Regions from separate parts of the Chryseobacterium sp. AG363 genome, predicted to be linked through region 2. Evidence: riboswitches for the same ligand, from Rfam matches in the RefSeq annotation. Region 2 holds a riboswitch; the other holds the start of a gene.
What was found. A riboswitch is a leader RNA that binds a small molecule or an ion and turns the genes downstream of it on or off. The one in region 2 is predicted to bind thiamine pyrophosphate.
Positions count from the first base shown of each region.

Region 1 (11,869 bases), on a different contig from region 2:
GATAGAAGTTAGGAGCAAGGTTGAATTGAGAACCATTCAACATTCCTGTCTGTGGGTTGTATCTTCTTCCGTAAGTTTCAAACTGTTGCAATGTTGCCACATTGGCTCCGGTTGCAGAAGATCTTCTTGTATCGTGTACCTGAGGAGCTCCGGTAGCGATTAAATTGAAAGCATGCTTTTCATTAGGTTTAAATCCTGTAGAGAAAAACCATGAGTAACCTTCTCCTTTTGTTCCATTGATGTATCCGTCACCTTGCCAACGGGAAAGCAATACAGTTGTTCCCCATTTGTTTTTTAATCCGGAAGAATACATAGCAGATATTCTGGAGTAGTTGTCATTTCCAACTTCTCCTTTCACCATTGCTTTCTGTTCAGAATCGGTAGCTTTGGTAACAATATTGATGGTTCCTCCCACGGAAGGAACAACAAATTTAGATGCTCCCAAACCTCTTTGAATCTGAATATTGCTCGCAATGTCAGCCAAACCGGTCCAGTTGGACCAGTAAACGGTACCTCCCTGCATATCATTCACAGGCTGTCCGTTGATGATCACAGCAATGTTAGCTCCGTCAAAACCTCTCATGTTGATTCTGCTGTCTCCGAAACCACCACCTACTTTGGTCACGTAAACGGATGGAGTAGACTTCATAATTTCAGGGAATTCTCTGTTTCCCAGTTTCTCCTGAATTTCTGCAGCCTTAATGTTGGAAACCGCAACAGGTGTTTTTCTCTCTTTGGCTGTTTGGGAAAGGTTTCTACCCACCAACATAACCTCATCAATAGATTTGGATTTCTCTAAAGAATCCTTCGTACTCTGCCCATAATAGATGGCGGCCGTAGGTAATACAAGCGCTATAATTAGTCGCTTTTTAAAAGTAATGCTCATGAAATAAACTAGCGTGTTTGATTTTTAAGGCTGCAAAGATGGATAATTATTTTTTAATTAAGTATTAAATCTTAACGAAGTGATTTTATTCAGTTTTTGGAATATACTTTATTTCTCACTTTTTTGAATATGTTAACTATTCCACATCTTTCGTTTACAATTTGTTATAAAAGAGATTGATCAAAAAAATGGCTTGTTTTTAACGGGTAAAAATAATTATGCGGTTCTCCACATTTTTAAACAAAACTCAATATTGTTGGAAAATATACTATAATAATAGCTAAGTCATAAAAGGCATAGGTGACTTGAGTCATAATTTTTATACTGTTGTTTTGATAACTTGTATTATCATTTTATTCAAAATCGTATTATTTATGAAAAAAAATTTTTTTGAAAGGTTTTCAGATCGTGTTGTCTGTATAACCGGAAGTCCGGGTGCTTTTATGGGAGCCAGTTTACTGGTGGTTGTGTGGGCTGTATGCGGACCTGTTTTCAATTATTCAGAAACCTGGCAGCTTGTTATCAATACCGGTACCACTATTATTACTTTCCTGATGGTATTTCTGATTCAAAAAACTCAGAATAAAGACTCTAAGGCTATTCAGATAAAACTCAACGAATTGATAGCCTCCTATGAAAAAGCCAGTAACAGACTGGTGGATATTGAAGATCTGACGGAAGAAGAGCTGGACAAGCTTCATAAATATTATGAGAAACTTGGACAACTATCCCAAGAAAAAGAACATTCACAGGATCCCGTGCAAAAATAGTCTTAATACTATTATAATATATGCAGCATGATTTTAAAATCTTCTCAAATTGCCCACGCTGATTCACTGTCAGTGAAATCCCTGGTGCATTTCGTCATAGAACTCGAGAAACTGTTTAAGCGTATCGGAGAGTATCTTCTTTCAGGAGATGAAACCGTTTCAACAGCTGAAAGTGTTACAGCCGGATTTTTACAGTTTTCGTTTTCCCAGATGAAGGATGCCTCCAATTTTTTAAAGGCGGCATGACAGCGTATACTTTAGAATAAAAAGTAAATTTTCTTGGGGTAGATCCTGTGGAAGCTCAACAATATAACTCTGTATCTCCTCATATTGCTGAAACAATGGCGTTGCAGGTAGGTAAACTCTACAAAACCGACTGGTCTATTGGAGTTACAGGATATGCCACTCCGGTGGAAGAATCAGAAGGGAAGCTCTTCGCTTACTTTGCCATTGCCCACAAAGGAAAAGTGGTTCTTTCAGAGAAATTAGATCTGCACTCCAGAACCAAACCTGTTAATGCCCAGCTCTATTACAGTGAATTCATTCTGGGATGCTTTAAGCTGGAACTGGATAAACACCGTGAAAATAAGGAGTAAAAATCATCACAATAATAAGCTGTTAATACAATCAATTATGGAAAAATTACAATTGCAGAATAAATCTGTCCTTATTACAGGAGCAGACAGCGGAATTGGTAAAGCCATCGCTCTTTTATTTGCTAAGGAAGGAGCAGATATTGCCTTCATCCACTATCATGATGCCAAAGATGCCATGAAAACAGTGGAGGAATTAAAAAAAACAGGAAGAAAAGTCCTTTCGTTTGAAGGTGATATTAATGATAGTGAATTTTGTAAATCTGTTGTTAATGAGGTAGTTTCTAAATTCGGAGGAATAGATATACTGATTAATAATGCAGGAACCCAGGTTCCTTGTGAAAGTATAGAAAATCTTAAAGAAGAGGATATCCGCAAAACTTTCGATTCCAACATTATCGGAATGATCCTGCTGACAAAGATTGTATTTCCTTATTTAAAACAAGGGGATTCTATTATCAATACTACTTCAGCTACTGCCTATCTTGGACATGAAGAATTACTGGATTATTCAGCAACCAAAGGCGCTATTGTTTCGTTCACCCGTTCACTGGCATTACAGGCTAAACCTAAAGGAATAAGGGTGAATGCTGTTGCACCCGGACCGGTAGCCACGCCGCTTACGGAAAAAACATTCGGAGAAGAAGATGAAGATCAGAATAAACCGCCGCTAGAACGTAATGCTTCTACCGGAGAAGTGGCAGCAAGTTTTCTATTTCTTGCCACAGTTGCTTCATCACAGATAACGGGACAGGTTCTTCATCCTAATGGAGGTTTAATTGTTAACGGTTAATCTTAACGGATATGAATGGAGTTATTATTCAGTTTTTCCATTGGTATCATCCCGGAAACCTATGGAATGAGTTTGCTGAAAAAGCAGAATATTTAAAAGATTTGGGGTTTACTGCCGTCTGGTTTCCTCCTGCCAATAAATGCAGTCTCAATATGGAAGGGCGTGGCTATGATGTATATGATCTTTATGATTTGGGAGAATTTGATCAGAAAGGCAGTATACCAACCCGGTACGGGACAAAAGCCGAATATTTAATGGCAATAGAGAAAGCGCATGAAGCGGGAATGTCTGTGTATGCGGATATTGTTTTAAACCACAGGATGGGTGGAGATGAAGAAGAAAAGATTATGGTACATCAGCTGAGTGAAGAAAACCGTAATGAAAGAATCTCTGAAAATATGGAGGTTTCAGCCTATACGAAATTTACTTTTCCGGGAAGAAAAGGAGTGTATTCGAACTTTATATGGGATCATCACTGTTTCAGCGGTATTGATTATGTGATCAGAGAAGGAGAGGAGATGAATGGTGTTTTTAAAATCCATAATGAATATGGTGAGGAGTGGACAGATGCCGTAAGTCATCAGTTCGGTAATTATGATTATCTGATGGGAGCTGACATAGAGTACCGTAATCCTTATGTTGTGGAGGAAATGAAAAAATGGATCAGATGGTATATGGAAACAACGAAAGTAGACGGAATCAGATTGGATGCCTTAAAACATATCTCCTCCGACTTTTTGAAAGACTGGATCTCCTATATTAAAACAGAAGTGAATCCTGAATGTTTTGTTTTGGGCGAATTCTGGAAAGACGAGGCAGAAAAAATTGAGTATTTTTCCGATAAAATGTCTGATCTTATCTCTTGTTTTGATACTCCGCTGCATTATAATTTCTTTAAAGCATCACAGGATGGTAAAGATTATGATATGAGCCGGATTTTAAAAGGAAGCTTCCTGGAGAAGAAACCGGTATTCTCAGTTTCTTTTGTTGAAAACCACGATACACAGCAGCTTCAGGCTCTTGAATCTGCGGTGAAAGACTGGTTCAAACCCTTGGCTTATGCTATTATTCTTCTTACCGATGAAGCTTATCCCTGCATATTTTATCCCGATCTTTTTGGTGCAGATTATATCGATATAAAGGATGAGCAGGAAGTGCATATCATCATGCCGAAGGTTGAAGAACTTCCTGGTCTGCTTGAAGCGAGAAAGCTTTTTGCATATGGTGAGCAGATCGATTATTTTGATCATCCCAACTGCGTGGCTTTTGTACGGAAAGGAGATGAAAAGCATGCGGACTGCATTGTAATCATGTCTAATAGCGAAGAAGGTTATAAAGAAATAGAATTGGGAAAAGAACATGCGGATTCGGTTTATACCGATTTTTTAAAGAACCGTCATGAAGAAATTTATACGGATAAAGACGGGAAAGCGGTGTTTACCGTAAATTCGGGTTCGGTAAGTATATGGGTAAAAAAACAAACACCGTAATGATTGGCAAATTTTCAGGCCTTTTATTCTCTGCGAACAGCTATTCTAATTTTAACTTACCATATAAGCTCCTGTAATTTTAGATACCACATCTCAGTATTTTGGACAAAAATGGTCTTATAGTTGCAGATTTACCACCAATCAATCACTAAATTATTATAATATGGAAACTAAAACGGCAACCAAAAAAACACCAGCCAAAAAAGCAACAACAGCAAAAGCAAAAACTCCGGCTAAAAAAAATGCAGCCAAAAGTTTGGAAGATCTTTTTGAAGATGCGCTGAAAGATATTTACTGGGCTGAAAAAGCACTGCTGAAAGCGCTGCCGGCAATGATGAAAAATGCAACCAGTGAAAAGCTTAAACAAGGCATTGATAAGCACATCACGGAAACAGAAGGCCATGTGGAAAGATTGGAAGAATGTTTCAAAGCATTAGGAAAAAAAGCCCAGGCAAAAAAATGTGATGCTATGCAGGGATTGCTGGATGAAGGAAAGAGCATTATGGAAGAGACAGAACCGGGAGCAGTAAGAGATGCGGGCATTATTGCAGCAGCGCAAAAAGTTGAACATTATGAAATTGCTACTTATGGAACACTGGCAGCATTCGCAAAAGTATTGAAGGAAGAAGAGTGTCTTAAAAACTTTTTAAGCACATTGGAAGAAGAAAAAAAATGTGATGAACTGCTTACAAAAGTTGCTGATACCAATCTTAACAGTAAAGCCATGTAAATACAATCTTTAAAAAGGAGACCTGAAAAAATCAGGTCTCCTTTTTATTGAAATCCGGAAAGGTTTAAAATGCAACATTTTTATCTTGGTTGATTTTGTATCAGTTGTAGTATATTTGTGGATATAATTTGTATCAATTTAGTTTTTTAAAATGAACTGTAATTGAATAACAAAACTCTTATACTGTAAAAGAAAACTGTATTCTACCATTTATAAAGTTTAAAAATGACCCAACTTAGCCTGTTCGACTCAGCAGATCTGTACGAATTTCCAAAAGACCTTCTGGAATACAGAGAACATTTCCTGAATCAGGAAGAAGCTGACCGCCTTAAAATTCATCTGCTTGAAACAGCTCCCTGGAAACAACGTACCCAGAAAATGTATGATAAGATGGTTCTCACACCTCGCTTAACCGCCTGGTATGGAGATGAGAAAAATGCCTATCCTTCAGACAATGAACTGGATGCCCATCATTGGACACCGGAACTGTTTTCTTTAAAACAAAGAATAGAAGAAACATTTGGCTATCAATTCAATTCCGTATTGTTGAACCTTTACAGAGATCATAACGATTCTGTTGCCTGGCATCGGGATAAGGAAAGCAGATATGGGAAACGTCCGGTGATTGCGTCAGTAAGTCTGGGGCAAACCAGAAATTTTGATTTCAGGAAAAAAGACCATCATCAGAGTAAATACAGCCTGCCTCTTCCTCACGGATCATTATTGATTATGAAAGGAGACCTTCAGGAAAACTGGGAACATCGTATTGCCAAGTCTCTAACCGCTATGAAGGAGCGTATTAATCTTACATTCCGGTTGGTTAATAAGTTGTAAGGTATTTATTCATAATGTTTTATGATTAGGTTAGAAGTGTTGTAATCGGTTTTTGGCAGATAAATTGTTGCATTTATAAACAAAGTCATTGTTTGACTTCATTAATATCACCACTTAAAATTTATTATTATGAAAAATCTTGTAGTAACAATTTTTGCATTAGCTGCTTTAACGGCCTGCAAAAAAAACGAACCGACAACCACGAGTCAATCTGAGGAAAGTACCACAATGTCTGCCCCTGCAGAATCCGGGATGACGGTAAGCGACTCCACCAAAATGTCAGACACCAAAGATCAGAAAAGTACTCTCAGTGATCAGGACAAAAAGTTTGCAGATGCTGCAGCCATAGGAGGACTGATGGAGGTAATGATGGGAAAACTGGCCGCAACAAACGCTGAAAACTCAGTGGTAAAATCTTTGGGAGCAATGATGGTAACCGATCATTCCAAAGCGAACGACGAGCTTAAGAATTGGGCATCAGGAATTGGGTATACCTTACCCACAAGTCTGGATGCCGAAAAGCAGAAGATGTATGATGACCTGAAAGCTAAGAAAGGTAAAGACTTTGACAAAAAATATACAGATTTAATGGTCAGTGACCACAAGGAAGATGTAGAAGCATTCAAAAAAGAGGTGTCAGAAGGAACAGAAGCCTCATTAAAATCTTTCGCAGCGAAAACCCTTCCGACACTTGAACATCATTTGCAGGAATCGGAAAAAGCTAAAAATGCGGTCAAATAATATTGAGTTTTTATGACCTGCATCATAAGTATGAGCATACAATATTTAATAATTTTGAATTGATTAAATATTATTTTGTTCTTGATTATAGTAAGCTCCTCTTTTTAAGAGGAGTTTTTTGATTATTCTTTCTTTTTATATTCTTCAATTTTCTTGAATTGTCTGTAAGAATCTTTAAGGATACGAAGCTGTTCAGACACAATCTCAGTACTTTTTGGGCTGAGCTCACCTGTGTCCAGGGCATTTTGATAAGCTTCAATAGCTGCTTTTTCGCCAAATACCACATTTTCTAATGTAGATTCTATGAGATTTCCCATGGTAAAAGAATTTTTAATGTCAATCCAAGTTCTGTGAACAGCTCCTGCCATGGACGTTGAGTCCTCCGGAGTGCCTTGCTTTTCTGTGATGAGGTTGATCAGTTCATTTTTCATGATTTTCGACTGCGAAATCATATGTTCGTACTCATCTTTTACATCCGGATACATTTCCCATACTTTTCCCTCAACTTTTTCAAAGCCTTCCTTTCTGTCGTTGGTAATGTGAAGTAAGTCATTAAGTACTGATATTTCTTGATTGTCCATAATATAAATTTTTAGTTATCCATAAAATTATAATTTCCCTCATCGACTCCTTATAATCGTGATCATATCCTGTAAATAAAAAACCAAAGTCCTTTCTTTTTTCAACAAAAAGCTGCACCTTTGCCGAACAATGGGGTGCTACAAAACAGTGGCTGAGATGATACCCAGGAATGTATTTCCACACCTGATCCGGATAATGCCGGTGTAGGGATTGCTTACTGATCATCTCATCATTTGATTTCTAATAATTAATATGATGCAGGACATTTTAAAACAAATTACCTTACCGGAATGGTTCGGAGTCTTATTTTCAGTCATTCAGGTTTTACTGGCCTGTAAAAACAATGTCAACAACTATCTTTTCGGAATTGCGGGGATTCTGCTTACGCTGTATGTGATGCTTACTTCCAAGCTGTACGCTGAATTTACCTTAAATCTTTATTATCTGATCATGAGCATCTATGGATGGTTATATTGGAAATTCGGAAAGCAGAAATCAGAAATGGAAATCTCTGTTACCACCACCACAGAAAAATGGATTACGGGAGGAATTGTTCTGGGAACTTTTATCTTATTCTGGTCTTTTCTGACCCATTTTACAGACTCGGATGTTCCGATCTGGGATTCTCTGGTGAGTGCTTTTGCCTGGGCGGGAATGTGGCTGATGGCGAGACGGAAAATTGAAAACTGGGTGATACTCAATGTCAGTAATATCATTTCTATTCCTTTAATGATTCATAAAGAATTGTATCTCTATGCTGTTTTGACGTCATTCTTATTTTTAGTAGCCATTTCCGGATATATAGAGTGGCAAAAAATTATTAAATCGAAAGCTAATGCTGAGTACTAAAGAGATCAGACGGGAACTTCATGGAGCCCCTGTAATTTCTGATAAAGTAATGCAGCATATTCATGAAGAAAAACTGCTTAAAATATGGGTTCCCAAAAAATATGGAGGACTCGGCTATCGTTTTGAAGAAGGACTTAACACCTTATTTGGCTGTGCAGAAACCGATGGAAGCTTTGGCTGGATGCTGACACTTTGTGCCGGAGCCAATTATTTTTCCAGAAATATCAAGCCTGAAATTGCTCAATTACTGTTTATCCATTCTGAAACCTGCTTTGGTGGCAGCGGAATGGTGGGAGGAACTGCAGAAAAAATAGACAACAGCCACTATCTGATCAACGGTTCATGGAATTTTGCAACAGGTGCACCTCATCTTACCCATTTTACATTGAATGCCAAAATTACAGAAAACGGAAAACCTTTAATGGATGGTCATGGCAATGGAATAATTCGATCATTTATTATTTCGAAAGAACAAGCTGAGGTTATTCCCAACTGGAAATCTGTGGGAATGAAGGCCAGTGGCACCTATTCATTCACTGTTGAAAATGTGCTCGTTAATGAAGACTATAGTTTTGTTTACGATACTTTTTTCACCAATGATATTCTGGACACTATTCCTTTTCGGATTTTTGCAGACTTGACACTGTTGGTCAACTATTTGGGAATGGCTTCTCATTTTATTGAAGAAGCAGAATATATTCGTCCTGAGATCCATTTCAAAAGTTTCGCAGAGTCTGTTGAAAAGCATTTGGAAAAAGTATTGCAAATTGCCGGAGAAGTAGAAAATATACTCGGTGATCACAAAGATATTTCTGAAGGATATCAAAACGAAATCCACCAATATGGAGTAGAGCTGGTTCAAAGATTATCCCATCAGATCCTTACTATTTATACACAGTTGGGAATCCGGGCTACGGATATTAATTCTGAAGTGTATCAGGTGTTCTGTGATTATTTTACAGCTGCGATGCATTCTAATGTCAGACCTTCTGCTGATGATTTGGACTTTTCTTTTTGAGTAGAAAATTCTTTGTTAATAAACTTTTTATCTAATGCTGATCTATTTCAGATCAAAATATTTTAAATACAATTTTGGAGAAAAAGAATAAAAATTTATGGGTATTGAGATTATTTGGTATTTCGTATATATCTGCGATTTCTTTTAATTAAAAAAAATTCAATAACCTTCGGTAATAGAGAAATATTCATTTGTGAATTAGATTTATGTCTACTGTTCATAATCCATAGACCTCCATCATGACCTTCCTTTATATCTTTCCACTTTAATTGATAAGCATCTCTATAGAAAAAGAGTCCATAACTTTGCTCTAACACAATGCAACATTTAAAGGTTATTAAAAGTGGAACTAAAAATCTTGAAAACTATACCATCCCTTTTTACAAAAAAAACCTACAAAAATCAATTTTTGTAGGGTTTATCATATTTTCGTGCATTATATACATTTTATAATTGCACTAAGTGGAGAATACGGGATTCGAACCCGTGACCTTTTGACTGCCAGTCAAACGCGCTAGCCAACTGCGCCAATCCCCCGTTTTTTTGTAAGGCGATACAAAAGTAAGTATTTAAATGATATTTGCAACTATTTTATAATTTTTATTGAATTAAAATTAATGGAAATAGGCTCAATGACCATAAAAATCCATCATTATCCCTAGAATAAATTCCTAATTAACCTATTTTTGTCTGAAATTATAATACAATCATGCAACTCTATACAAAAAGATTAGTTCTTCGGGATATTACGATTGATGACAAACAGGATATTTTCGATTACCGCTCAGATGCCGAAGCCAATAAATTTCAAGGCTAGATTCCTGAAACCCTGGAAGAAGTGGAAAGTTTTATCCAAAGAAACACAACTGAATTCAACCAACCTGAAAGCTGGTATCAGCTGTTGATTACTGATCAAGAAACAAAAGCAGTCATTGGAGATATCGGAATTCATTTTATTGGAGATGAAAATGTACAGGTAGAACTTGGAATTACCTTAAACACCTCATTTCAGGGTAAAGGGTATGCTTCTGAGGCTTTAAAAGGTACCATTGATTTTCTTTTTAATGATTTACAAAAACACAGAATTACAGCTTCCGTAGATCCTGACAACACTGCTTCTCTTCAACTGATGCAACGAATTGGTTTAAGAAAAGAAGGGCATTTTGTGAAAAGTCTGTTCTGGAAAAATAAATGGGTTGATGATATTATTTATGCAGTTCTTCGTGAAGAATGGGTTACAGAATAGATGCCTTTCAGATATCATTGTTTTGCTGTACTACGCAAAATGAATTTCCTTCGGGATCAAGAAGAACTACATAGTCAGCATCATCTTCGTAATTCCAGCCTGGCATCTTTTCAGCCCCAATACTAAGAAGCCGCTCTACTTCCTGCCGCTGATTATCAGATATCAGGTCCATATGATGTCTCTTTGGCTGTTCCGAACTGGTTAATTTTAATGATAACTGCATTCCATCTCCTTCCTTTGGTATCAGAATGGCAAAGTCAACATCAGGCTCATTCTTTATTTTGTAGTGCAAAGCTTCACACCAAAATGCAATTGCTCTGTTCAAATCCGCAACGCCCCAAACGATGGATAATATTTTTAATTTCATTTCAGTGTTGTTTTAAATAATAAAGAATTTAAGATCTTATAACTCTATTCTCAAAAAGAAATAATTACAAAACGGTATATTTTTCGTAAAATGGAGTGAATTTTGTTCTTACAATCGTTAAAGTAACTAAACCATTGCAAATCAAATAGGATACGATCATTGTATGAAACCACTTTTTAACCGTAACTGTAATCCAGTTATCATTTTCGATCAATGAATACATCTCTTTTTTTAAGTGCGTAATCACATGATCCTTTTTCTTTCCGTTTAATGAAAATAAGTCTTTCATAATCTTTGGTAATCTTTAATCATTTTTAGTTTAACAAGTCTTTATGTTGGCTTATTTCATGGGGTTAGTTTTATTATTCCAAATATAGTGAAATAATAAAAAATTACTTTATGACGCCAGTCATAAAAGAATACCAGTTACAAGTCCAGAATAACGGACTTTAGTTTTTAAGGTTGTCTGATTTGTTATATGATACAGCCTATTCTTTGATATTAATATTTGTGGATATTTTTCCACAAGCCTGTACATGTATTTCCACGGCATTCGAAGAATTTTTACATCTCTATTAACATACCTTTACCCCGTAATAATATCAATTATGATATGTAAAACAATAATGAATGGTTAAAATTTATACAAAATTATTTATAGCAGTATTAGCTTTAAGCTCTACTTTTGCTTTTGCCCAGGCAGGAAATGTTGGTATTAATACTGCAAATCCAGGTTCCACTATGGATATTAATGGATCATTAGCAGCAAATTATAATGCTGTTATTACAAATTCTTATAATTTGAACTCATCAGATTTCCATGTTGCTTATAATGGTGTTTCCAATGCTGTTTTTAATCTCCCTTCCGCAGTCAGTGGGGCTGGGAATTATAAAGGGCGTATTTATAGGATTAAAAATAATACAAACTTTAGTATTACAGTAAATTCTGCATCTCCAGAGACTATTAATG
Region 1 covers NZ_RAQF01000002.1:799,071-810,939, forward strand. The annotation lists gene DEU39_RS03540 (TonB-dependent receptor) at 1-886, opposite strand, end outside; gene DEU39_RS03545 (low affinity iron permease family protein) at 1,261-1,656, shown strand; gene DEU39_RS24760 (CinA family protein) at 1,684-1,902, shown strand; gene DEU39_RS24765 (CinA family protein) at 1,950-2,252, shown strand; gene DEU39_RS03555 (SDR family oxidoreductase) at 2,290-3,042, shown strand; gene DEU39_RS03560 (alpha-amylase) at 3,054-4,532, shown strand; gene DEU39_RS03565 (ferritin-like domain-containing protein) at 4,696-5,262, shown strand; gene DEU39_RS03570 (alpha-ketoglutarate-dependent dioxygenase AlkB family protein) at 5,488-6,096, shown strand; gene DEU39_RS03575 (DUF4142 domain-containing protein) at 6,226-6,837, shown strand; gene DEU39_RS03580 (PA2169 family four-helix-bundle protein) at 6,960-7,418, opposite strand; TPP riboswitch at 7,540-7,646, shown strand; gene pnuC (nicotinamide riboside transporter PnuC) at 7,672-8,268, shown strand; gene DEU39_RS03590 (hypothetical protein) at 8,255-9,286, shown strand; tRNA gene DEU39_RS03600 (tRNA-Ala) at 9,750-9,823, opposite strand; gene DEU39_RS24640 (GNAT family N-acetyltransferase) at 9,996-10,103, shown strand; gene DEU39_RS03605 (GNAT family N-acetyltransferase) at 10,116-10,532, shown strand; gene DEU39_RS03610 (VOC family protein) at 10,540-10,899, opposite strand; gene DEU39_RS03615 (hypothetical protein) at 10,964-11,188, opposite strand; gene DEU39_RS03620 (hypothetical protein) at 11,530-11,869, shown strand, end outside.
Region 1: it holds a riboswitch for thiamine pyrophosphate, as region 2 does, so the genes downstream of both, pnuC (nicotinamide riboside transporter PnuC) here and DEU39_RS20745 (TonB-dependent receptor) in region 2, are expected to answer to the same signal.

Region 2 (11,869 bases):
ATTTGACAGATAATATTTACAATGCTTCACTGACGGTTTTCATTGCCGGAATTTTGTGGATCGTGGAGAAATACGGAGTTGCTGAAAATGATAAAAAACAACTTCTGATTGAAAAAAAACAGGCAGAGTTACAGGCACTGAAGACTCAGATCAATCCTCATTTTATTTTTAATTCATTAAATAATATTTACTCTTTGGTGTATCAAAAGTCAGATAAAGCACTTCCGGCCATTGAAGAACTTGGGCAATTGCTAAGATACAGTACCAAAGATCTTGAAAAAGACTCAATTTCTTTGGATAAGGAAATTGGATATATAGACAGTCTGATTGCGCTGGAGAAGCTTAGAATCAGAAATCCTGAACTGTTGAGTATACAAAAGGATATTCAACACCCTCATCTGAAGATCTCACCCATGCTGTTGGTTCCTTTTGTTGAGAATGCCTTTAAACATGGTGATTTTCGTGATAAGGGTTTTGATATGAAAATTTCAGATCATGATAAGGTGCTGCATTTTTATCTTTTAAATTTTAAAACACAGAAAATGAAAGACACCGTTTCTGGAATAGGAATTCAGAATGTAAAAAAAAGACTGGAAATATTGTATCCTAAACACCAGCTTGAGATCAAAGATTCCGAGACGGAATTTATTGTAGACTTAAAAATTGATTTAAGGGATGAATAAGATAAAATGCATCATTGTGGATGATGAGCCGCTGGCCATCTCTCTTCTGGAACATTATGTAGAGAAGATTCCCTTTCTTGAATTGGTATTTTCAACAGAGAATCCTATTCTGGCCTTGGAGTATCTGCAAAAAAATGATTCCGACCTCATCTTTCTTGATATTCAGATGCCTGAGCTTACAGGAATCAATTTTATGAAGATTGTAGGACCTGATCAAAAGTATATTCTGACAACGGCTTATTCAGAGTATGCCTTGGAAGGATATGAGCATAATGTAGTGGATTACCTGCTGAAGCCTATTTCATTTGAAAGATTTCAAAAGAGTGTATTAAAGGCTCAGGAGCGATTTTCTTTTCCACAGGAAGAAAATACCCATTTCTTTGTAAAATCTTCCGGGCAGAGGCATCGTATCGGCTTTCAGACGATTCTTTATATTGAAAGTATAAAAGACTATGTCAATATCCGGACTGAAAATGATGAGTTTATCGTTCTGGATACTCTTAAATCAATGGAAAACCAGCTTCCTGCAACATTTGTTCGGATTCATAAATCTTTCATCGTCAACCTGGATAAAGTCAAAAGTATTGGAGCGAAAAAAGTGATTCTTCCTGAATACGAGATTCCTATTGGAGAAAGTTATAGGGCAGGTCTTTTGGATAGATTAAAGTGATAAAATATCGGGATATTCATTTGAGACAGGTTTCTAAAACCAGTAAGGTTTAGAATATTTAACAAGTTCAGATCTAGTAAGTTGAAATAAAAAAAGACGACTTCAGTTGAAGCCGCCTTTCTATTAATTAATCTAACAATTAATCTTATTTTTCCTGTTGTTTGATCAGATTTAGCGCTGAACCGGCCTTAAACCAATCAATTTGCTGATCATTGTAAGTATGGTTGGCCATAATGATATCTTTAGTTCCATCGGTATGAATGAATTCTAAAGTCAGTTGTTTTCCTGGAGCGAATTGATCAAGATCTAAGAAATTAACAACATCATCTTCCAGGATCTTGTCATAGTCTGCCTCATTAGCGAAAGTAATTCCAAGCATTCCCTGTTTTTTAAGGTTCGTTTCGTGGATTCTCGCGAATGATTTTACCAATACAGCTTTCACACCAAGATGTCTTGGTTCCATGGCTGCGTGTTCTCTGGAAGAACCTTCACCATAGTTCTGGTCTCCTACAACGATTGTCGGGATACCTGCTGCTTTATAAGCTCTTTGTACAGCCGGAACTTCACCGTATTCACCGGTTAATTCATTTTTAACTTTATTGGTTTCCATGTTGTAAGCATTCACTGCTCCAATCAACATGTTGTTTGAAATATTATCCAGGTGACCTCTGTATTTCAGCCATGGTCCAGCCATAGAAATGTGGTCGGTAGTACATTTTCCGAAAGCTTTGATCAATACTCTTGCTCCGGTAATGTTTTTACCATCCCATGCAGGGAATTCTTCCAATAACTGAAGTCTGTCTGAAGTTGGGCTTACATTAACAACAACGCTTGAGCCATCTTCTGATGGTGCCTGATATCCGTTATCATCTACAGCAAATCCTTTTGAAGGAAGTTCGAAACCTCTAGGCTCGTTAAGTTTTACCTGTTCGCCAGCTTCGTTCGTTAAAGTATCAGTAATCGGGTTAAAGTCCAGTCTTCCTGAGATCGCTACAGCAGCTACCATTTCAGGAGAAGCTACAAATGCGTGGGTGTTTGGGTTACCGTCAGCTCTTTTTGCAAAGTTTCTGTTGAAAGAATGGATAATAGAGTTTTTCTCTCCTTTTTCCGCACCTTCTCTGTCCCATTGTCCGATACATGGTCCACAAGCGTTGGTAAAGATTCTTGCGTTTTCAAATTTTCTGAAAGAATCTAAGAATCCGTCTCTTTCCGCTGTAAATTTCACCTGCTCAGAACCAGGGTTGATTCCTAAGATTGCTTTAGGTTTTACCCCTTTTGACACTGCATCCTCTACAATGGATGCAGCTCTTGATAAATCTTCATAAGAAGAGTTGGTACAAGAACCGATAAGCGCCCATTCCACTTCTAACGGCCATCCGTTAGCTTCAGCTTTAGCTCTGAATTCAGCAACAGGAGTCGCTAAGTCCGGAGTGAAAGGTCCGTTTAAGTGAGGAGTCAGTTCAGAAAGGTTGATTTCTATTAATTGATCGAAATATTGTTCAGGGTTAGCATATACTTCAGCATCACCTGTTAAGTGCTCTGCAATTTTATCAGCGGCATCTACTACGTCCTGTCTTCCTGTAGCGGAAAGATATCTTCTCATAGAATCATCATATCCGAAAGTAGACGTGGTAGCCCCGATTTCAGCACCCATGTTACAGATCGTACCTTTACCCGTTGCGGAAAGAGATTCTGCACCTTCACCGAAATATTCCACGATACAGCCTGTACCTCCCTTTACGGTAAGAATTCCGGCAACTTTTAAGATCACGTCTTTTGCAGAAGTCCATCCATTCATTTTACCGGTTAATTTTACCCCGATAAGTTTAGGCATTTTAAGCTCCCAGGCCATTCCTGCCATTACGTCTACTGCATCAGCACCTCCTACACCAATAGCTACCATTCCCAATCCGCCGGCGTTTACCGTATGCGAGTCGGTACCAATCATCATTCCTCCAGGGAAGGCATAATTTTCCAGTACAACCTGGTGAATGATACCTGCTCCCGGTTTCCAGAATCCGATTCCGTATTTATCACATACAGAGCTTAAGAAGTTGAATACTTCGGAGTTTTTGTTGATCCCTTCCTGTAAGTCTTTATCAGCACCTACTTTAGCCTGGATAAGGTGATCCGCGTGAGCAGTAGAAGGAACAGCCACTTTAGCTTTTCCTGCCTGCATAAACTGTAAAAGTGCCATCTGTGCGGTAGCATCCTGCATCGCTACTCTGTCCGGTGCAAAGTCCACATAAGAGTTTCCTCGTTCATACGCTTGTGTAGCATTTCCTTCCCAAAGGTGGGTGTAAAGGATTTTTTCTGAAAGGGTAAGAGGTTTTCCCACGATTTGTCTTGCTGCTGCAATTCTTTCAGGGTAACGTTCGTACACCTTTTTGATCATATCAATATCAAAAGTCATATCGTATTTTAGTTTTGTTCTTGTTCCGTTAATGCTTCTTTTCCCTGTGTTGAAAAAGAAAATCACTTATCTATGCATCAAAAAACGTTCCTATAATCCATAAACAGGGTGTTTTTGATTCTGAAATCAATAGATTTTATAACTTTCAATTTAAGAAAAATTAGAATTTATTTTCCAGCTTTTATCGAAAAAAAAACGTAATTATCTTAAAATAGAAACGTTCTAAACAAAAAATTGGAAGATTTTAAATCCTTAAGGACTAAAATCTTCCAATAATATAGTTATTCAGTAGTCTTGCGACTTATTATCAATCTCTTAGTGAGCGCTTGTACTTGTTAATTCTTTAATAGAAGGAACGAAAGTAGTAAGGTCGATTCCTTCCACTGCAGCTTTGTACTCATCAATGCTAGGAATTCTTCCGATAATCGCAGAAAGAACAACAACCGGAGTTGAAGCAAGCAGAGATTCTCCTTTTTTACGTTCAGAATCTTCCACTACTCTTCCCTGGAAAAGACGGGTAGATGTTGCTAAAACAGTATCTCCTTTAGCTGCTTTTTCCTGGTTACCCATACAAAGGTTACATCCAGGACGCTCAAGGTACATTACGTTTTTATATTCAACACGGGCCTCTCCTTTTGGAGCGTTATCATCAAATTCAAAAGCTGAATATTTTTCTAATAATTCCCAGTCTCCTTCTGCCTTTAATTCATCAATGATGTTGTAAGTAGGGGCTGCTACTACAAGAGGAGCACTGAATTCTACCTTACCTTGTTGCTTTTCAATGTTTCTAAGCATTTGAGAAACAATCTTAAGGTCTCCTTTGTGAACCATACAAGATCCTACGAAACCAAGGTCTACTTTTTTCTCACCACCATAGTAAGAAAGATCTCTGATGGTATCGTGAGTATATCTCTTGGATACATCATCATTGTTTACATCCGGGTCAGCAATCATTGGCTCGACAATTACGTCAAGATCTACAACTACTTCAGCGTAATATTTAGCATTTGAATCCGGAGTTAAAGCAGGTTTTTCTCCTGATCTGATCTCTTCAATTCTCTTATTTGCTTTGTCAATTAATCCCTGAAGAACTTTGTTGTGGTTATCCATACCCTTATCGATCATGATCTGGATTCTGCCTTTTGCAATTTCCAGTGATTCGATCAAAGTATTATCTTCAGAAATGTTGATAGAAGCTTTTGCTTTCATTTCAGCAGTCCAGTCTGTAAAGGTAAATGCCTGGTCAGCAGGAAGTGTTCCGATGTGAACTTCAATGATTCTACCCTGGAATACGTTTTCTCCTCCAAACTGCTTCAACATCTGAGCCTGTGTAGCATGAACCACATCACGGAAATCCATGTGTTCTTTCATGTTTCCTTTGAAGGTTACTTTTACAGATTCCGGAATTGGCATTGATGCTTCACCTGTAGCCAAAGCAAGAGCCACAGTTCCTGAGTCTGCTCCGAAAGCTACTCCTTTGGACATTCTTGTGTGAGAGTCACCACCAATGATGATGGCCCACTCGTCAACAGTGATGTCATTAAGAACTTTGTGGATAACGTCAGTCATGGCGTGGTATTCACCTTTCGGGTCACGGGCTGTAATCAGTCCAAACTCGTTCATGAATTTCATCAGCTTAGGAATGTTAGCCTGAGCTTTTTTATCCCAAACCGAAGCGGTGTGACATCCCGACTGGTAAGCTCCGTCTACAGTAGGAGAGATTACAGTTGCGGCCATAGATTCAAGCTCCTGAGCAGTCATAAGCCCTGTGGTATCCTGTGAACCTACAATATTCACTTTGACACGAACGTCTGATCCGGCGTGCAGAACTTTTCCTGGGGTAGTTCCCACAGCATTTCTGTTGAAAATCTTTTCTACAGCAGTAAGTCCCTGTCCTTCATGAGAAATTTCTTTTGAAGGAGCAAAAACCGTCGGCGCTTCAATACCTAAAACCTGAGCAGCAAATGTCTGTAGTTTTTTACCAAATACGACCGCGTAAGATCCTCCTGCTCTGATGAATTCCATCTTTTGCGGAGTGAAAGATTTGGTAAGGTCGATCAGTTCCTGGTCGCCGTTATATAATTTCTTTTCTTTTGTATTGATTGTTAAAACAGTTCCTGTTGCTACTGAATATGCTTCTTCAAGAACAATGTCACCGTTTTCATTACGAACCGGGTTTCCGTTTTCGTCAACTTTCTTTACCCAGTTTTTAAGGTCAATACCGATACCTCCGGTAACGTCTACTGTGGTAAGGAAGATCGGAGAAATACCGTTTGTTCCTCCTACAATAGGAGCAATGTTAACGAATGGTACATATGGGCTGGCCTGTTTTCCTGTCCAAAGAGCCACGTTGTTTACTCCGGACATTCTGGATGATCCAACACCCATTGTTCCTTTTTCAGCGATCAGCATAACGCTTGCATCAGGATGCTTTGCCTGTAAAGCTTTGATTTCTTCCTGAGCTTCAGGAGTGATCATACATTTTCCATGAAGTTCACGGTCTGATCTTGAGTGAGCCTGATTACCCGGAGAAAGTAAATCTGTAGAAATATCTCCTTCACCAGCAATATAAGTAACTACTTTAATTTCTTCAGCAACTTCAGGAAGTTTAGTGAAGAATTCAGCTTTTGCGTAGCTTTCAAGGATTTCTTTTGCAATTTCGTTTCCGCTGTTGAATGCTTCTTTCAGACGGTTCGTATCTGCTTCATAAAGGAAAACCTGAGTTTTAAGAACGTTGGCAGCTTCTTTGGCAATAGCTGCATCATTACCTAAAGCAAGGTCCAGCAGCACCTCAATAGAAGGTCCGCCTTTCATATGAGATAATAATTCAAAGGCAAATGCCGGGGAAATTTCTTCTACTACGGATTCACCCAGAATAATTTCTTTTAAAAATTTTGCTTTTACTCCCGCTGCACTTGTTGTTCCGGGTAGTGTGTTATAAATGAAAAATTTAAGAGAGTCCGGTCGGTCAGCATTACCTGAATCTTTAATTTGTGCAATGATTTCGCTTAGTAATTCAGCACCATCAATTGGCTTTGGATGAAGCCCCTGGGTTTTTCTTTCTTCAATCTCTTTGATGTAATCCTTATAAATACTCATAATAGAAGGTCTTTCAAAATTAAAGGTAGGCCTGCTTTTTCTTTACCGGGGTGTATAAATACAATTAATGACATTTTGAGTTCTCGCATTTTGATGCAACATTAACCGAATAAAGTCAGCATAATCTACACTTTTTCAAAAGTTTTTTAAAATTATCAAACATTTCAAAATGTTCCCAAAATTACGAAATTTTACAATTTTATAAGAATGAAATTATTTAGATTCTTTATAAATATGAATTTTATAATATCTATTTTTGGTCGTATTTTTGTAATCAAATGGAGAATATGAAAAATATCCTGAATGTTTTATGTGTTTTTATTTCGATTTTCGTTTTCTCACAGACCCGATCTGTGAAGAAAATCCCTGCGAAGAAAGGACCGAAAACCACGGCTAAAAAAGCAGCTTCAGCCAGCAAACCTAATGCTGACCTGGTGGTGATCAACAAAGATCTTCCTGTTTTGATTCCTAAGAAAAAAGGAGATCAGTTCGGGTATGTCAATCAGAACGGGAAATTTATTATCCAGCCGGAATATCATATTGCCGTATTTTTTTATGAAGACTGCAACCTTCTGAATTCTCCTAATGAAAAAGTGAGAAAATTTGGAACAAAAGACTATGCTACGGTGGAGAAAAATATGATTTCTTACCGTATAGATAAGTCCGGGAAGAGAGTCTATCAGTTTAAAGATACCGATTTTGGAAAATGTAAATTTGAAGAATATAAACAACAGTTATTCCAGGCTTATATCCTTAATGGTTTTTACGGAATCATTGAAAAATCAAAATTTGTAAATGCCGCAGATTACAGACAATATCAGATCTATCCTCAATATCAGTATCTGTTCATTCTTGAAGGGGATGATGTAGCTAATCCAATGATTGTTGCTTCCAATAATGATAAATTTGGAATCATTGATGTTAACAATAAAGTTATTATTCCGTTTGAATATTCCAATATTAAAAGAAACTTCAGCTGGAAACTCGGTAAGATGTTTGAAGTGACAAAAGACGGCTCGAATTACTACTATATCGATGCCAACAACAAAACTTACTAAATAATTATAAATGATGAATGATGAATGATGAATGATGAATGATGAATGATGAATGATGAATGATGAATGATGAATGATGAATGATGAATGATGAATGATAAATGATAAATGATGAATGATAAATGATGAATGATTCATTTGATAACTCCTATTTTTCATAGTGTTTTTTCCATTCTGTAACTATTTATTTACCACGTAATCTGATATTCAGAAGCCCACATCTCGTAACCCGATCGCAGTTCATATATTTTTTGTAATTTTGCGGCTGAAATAAAGGGGTGCTTTAACAGGCTGAGATTATACCCAATGAACCTGGAACAGGTAATGCTGTTTAGGGAATTGAAAATGTACCAATGAAACAGTATAACAATATACCAATTGCTAGACTGTTAAATTAATAAAATTGTTACATTATTGCTCAACCCCTTTTATTCATTAAATATTAAAGATTTATAGAATGAAAGGATTATTTTTTTTAGGGCTTAGTGTAGGCTCAGTAGCTTTTATACAGGCTCAGAATAAAGATTCCCTAAAGGTGAGGGAAATTGAAGCAGTCAACTTTACCAAAAGGCTTCCGGTAGCAAAGGAAATCATCAATGTACAGAAAGATCTGGACAGTAAGAATCTGGGACAGGATCTTCCTATTCTTTTGAAAAATCAAACTTCCATTATTTCGACGTCAGATGCCGGAAACGGAGTAGGATATACCGGTTTCAGAATCCGTGGTGTTTCAGGAAGTGCCATCAATGTTATGATGAACGGTGTTCCATACAACGACTCTGAAAGTCAGGGAACCTTTTTTGTCAACGTTCCGGATTTGACAAGTTCTGCCTCACAGATTGTCATTCAGAGAGGAGTAGGAACTTCCAATAACGGGGTTTCTGCCTTCGGAGCAAGTATTAACGTACTTTCTAAGGATCCTGAAGAGAAATTTTATTTTAAAACGGATGACAGCTACGGATCATTTAATACTTATAAATATTCAGCAGAAATTGGCTCAGGGAAATTCTGGAAAAACCGACTTTCTGTGATGGGAAGATATACTCATATTCATTCTGACGGATACATCGACAGAGCTTCATCCAACTTACATTCTTATAATTTCACTGCCTTATTTGAAGAAGGAAATACGAAATTACGTTTAATGGCTTTTGGTGGAAAAGAGAAAACGTATCAGGCATGGAACGGGATTGATCGTAAAACCTGGGAGACTGATCCCAAATTCAATATTTCAGGGGCCATTTATGATGCCAACTGGGAGAATATTGTAAGTTTCTATGATAATGAAACGGATAACTACAGACAGAATCATTATCAGTTGCTGTGGGAACAGAAATTCAGCGACCGCTGGAATCTGGAAACCACGTTCCACTATACAAAAGGAAAGGGATATTATGAAAACTACAAGCAGGGAGATCCTTTTTCAAGATATAACCTTCCCAATATAACAGAAGGAGGAGAAACGATAAAAGCTTCAGACTTTATCAGAAAAAAATGGCTGAATAACGATTTCTACGGAATGGTTTCTACATTGTACGGAAAGTTTGAAAATTTAGATTTGAACTTTGGTGCTGTGGTCAATCAGTATTACGGAAGACACTATGGAAATGTAACAGGAGTATTTTTTCCTCAGATTGATGAAAGCGAATATTACAGAAATCGCTCTGTAAAGAATGAGGTGTCTGGTTTTGCAAAAGCTTTATTAAGATTGAATAATTTTGAATTCTTTGGTGATTTGCAGCTCAGAAAAATAAATTACAACACAAAGATTCTGACGGCTGGTGATGGTGAAGGAGCAGATTTAAGTAAAAACTGGCTGTTTTTTAATCCAAAAGCTGGAGTAAATTACAGAATTGACGGAGGTAAAATATTCCTTTCTTACGCCCACGCCCATCGTGAACCCAACAGAGACGATCTGATGGTTAATAATGATGTAAAAGCAGAAAAGCTTCACGATATTGAAGCCGGTTTTGAAAAACAGTTCGGAATCGTTTCTTTTACTGCGAATGTGTATTATATGTATTATGTGAACCAATTGGTTCTGAACGGAGAACTGAATAACGTAGGGGCATTTATCAGAACAAATTCAGGGAAGAGCTACAGAAGAGGTATTGAGGTTGGTGCTTTGGCAAAACTATCCAAACAATGGGAGGTTTCCGGTAACGTAACATTAAGCCAGAACAGAAATCAGGATTTTAATATTCAGAATGGTGATGTTCCTAAAAGCCTTGGAAATACTCAGATTTCATTTTCTCCAAATGTTATAGCCAATTTAGGCTTGAAATTCAATCCTACAAAAAATTTCCAGTTTGCTTTAATGAATCAGTATGTAGGAAAACAATATCTGGATAATACCGAAGATGCCAATCTGCAGCTTAAAGATTATTTCCTTACAGATTTCAATGCTCAGTACCAGTTTAAAATTGCCAATAATGAAATTGCATTGAAGTTATTGGTGAATAACCTGTTCAATAAGAAATATGTGAATAACGGATCTGTTTATGATGGGCAGCCTTATTATTTTTCTCAGGCAGGAACGAATTTTATGTTTGGAGTGAGCTGGAAAATTCAGTAATTGACAAATCGGCCTTTTTGCTTTTTAACAGTTTTGACCTTTTTAAGCTTAAAAAAAGCAGTTTGAATAACAGTATATCTGTTTTACTACAGAATAAGTAAAAGACTGTTTCGGCAGTCTTTTTTATATCCATTAAATATTACAAAAAGTCCCGAAAAAGTTATAAATTTGCTGCCAAATGAATATTTCAGCATATATTTTAGAATACTTAAAACAATTTGGAACTGCCACAGTTCCAGGCTTTGGGGTGTTTTCACTGAAAAATTCTAAGGCAATTATTAATTCTGAAAACGGAAGCATTCTGCCTCCGGCCAGTCAGATTGAGTTTACAATAGATTACGAAGTACAGACTGAAGATCTTGCTGCTTTTATTGCAGAACAAAAACAAATGTCTCTGGAAGCTTCAAAAAGTGATCTTAAAATTCAGACTGATTTTTGGAAGAAAAAACTTCAGGCCGAACAGGTTCTTGAAATTCAAAACCTTGGAACAGTCTTCATTGAAGAAGGACACACTCATTTCAAGGGAAAAAGAATAGAATCCGGACGTCCGGACTTTTACGGATTGGAAGAAATCAGATTCTCAGATATCAATAACGGGGAAAAAGTGAATACCACAGTGAATCGCGAAAAGGATTTTAAATTCAAAAAAACAATTCTTTGGATTTTCCTTCTGGTTATTCCGGTTCTTGGGATTTTATACCTGGCGTTTAGCCAACAGGAACTTCTTTTTGGAAAAAAATCTTTCAATAATGTTTCTGTACAGACTTCCACCCATAGAATTGTAAAAGATACGGTGAAAGTAATGGTACATACCCCGGAAACATCCGTTTCAGATTCTTTGAAAAAAGATTCATTAGTAAAACCCGCCGGAAAAGTAAAACAATCTGCCCCGGCTGTCTCAAACAACACTAAGACTAGATGGCAAAAATAAAAAAAGCGTCAGAATCTCTGACTATTATGACCAATATCGTTCTTCCGAACGAAACCAATTCTCTAAGAAACCTTTTCGGTGGTGAACTTTTAGCAAAAATGGACCGTTGTGCGTCTATTTCTGCAGCAAGACACTGCGAAAGAAGAGTAGTTACAGCTTCTGTAAACCACGTATCTTTCAACCATCCGATTCCGGAAGGAGGAGTTGTGGTGCTTGAATCTAAAGTTTCCAGAGCATTTTCCACTTCCATGGAAGTGTATGTAGATGTATGGTTGGATGATCCTATCAATCAGAAAAAAGTTCATACGAATGCCGGGATTTATACTTTCGTTGCAGTAGATGAATTCAACCGTCCAATTCCTATTCCGGAAATGATTCCTGAAACAGAGGAAGAAAAAGAAAGATTTGCCGCAGCATTCCGTAGAAAAGAACTTTCATTG
Region 2 covers NZ_RAQF01000006.1:86,727-98,595, reverse strand. The annotation lists gene DEU39_RS20770 (sensor histidine kinase) at 1-683, shown strand, start outside; gene DEU39_RS20765 (LytR/AlgR family response regulator transcription factor) at 676-1,353, shown strand; gene DEU39_RS20760 (aconitate hydratase) at 1,499-3,766, opposite strand; gene DEU39_RS20755 (bifunctional aconitate hydratase 2/2-methylisocitrate dehydratase) at 4,082-6,865, opposite strand; gene DEU39_RS20750 (WG repeat-containing protein) at 7,153-7,923, shown strand; TPP riboswitch at 8,188-8,279, shown strand; gene DEU39_RS20745 (TonB-dependent receptor) at 8,381-10,498, shown strand; gene DEU39_RS20740 (hypothetical protein) at 10,677-11,429, shown strand; gene DEU39_RS20735 (acyl-CoA thioesterase) at 11,417-11,869, shown strand, end outside.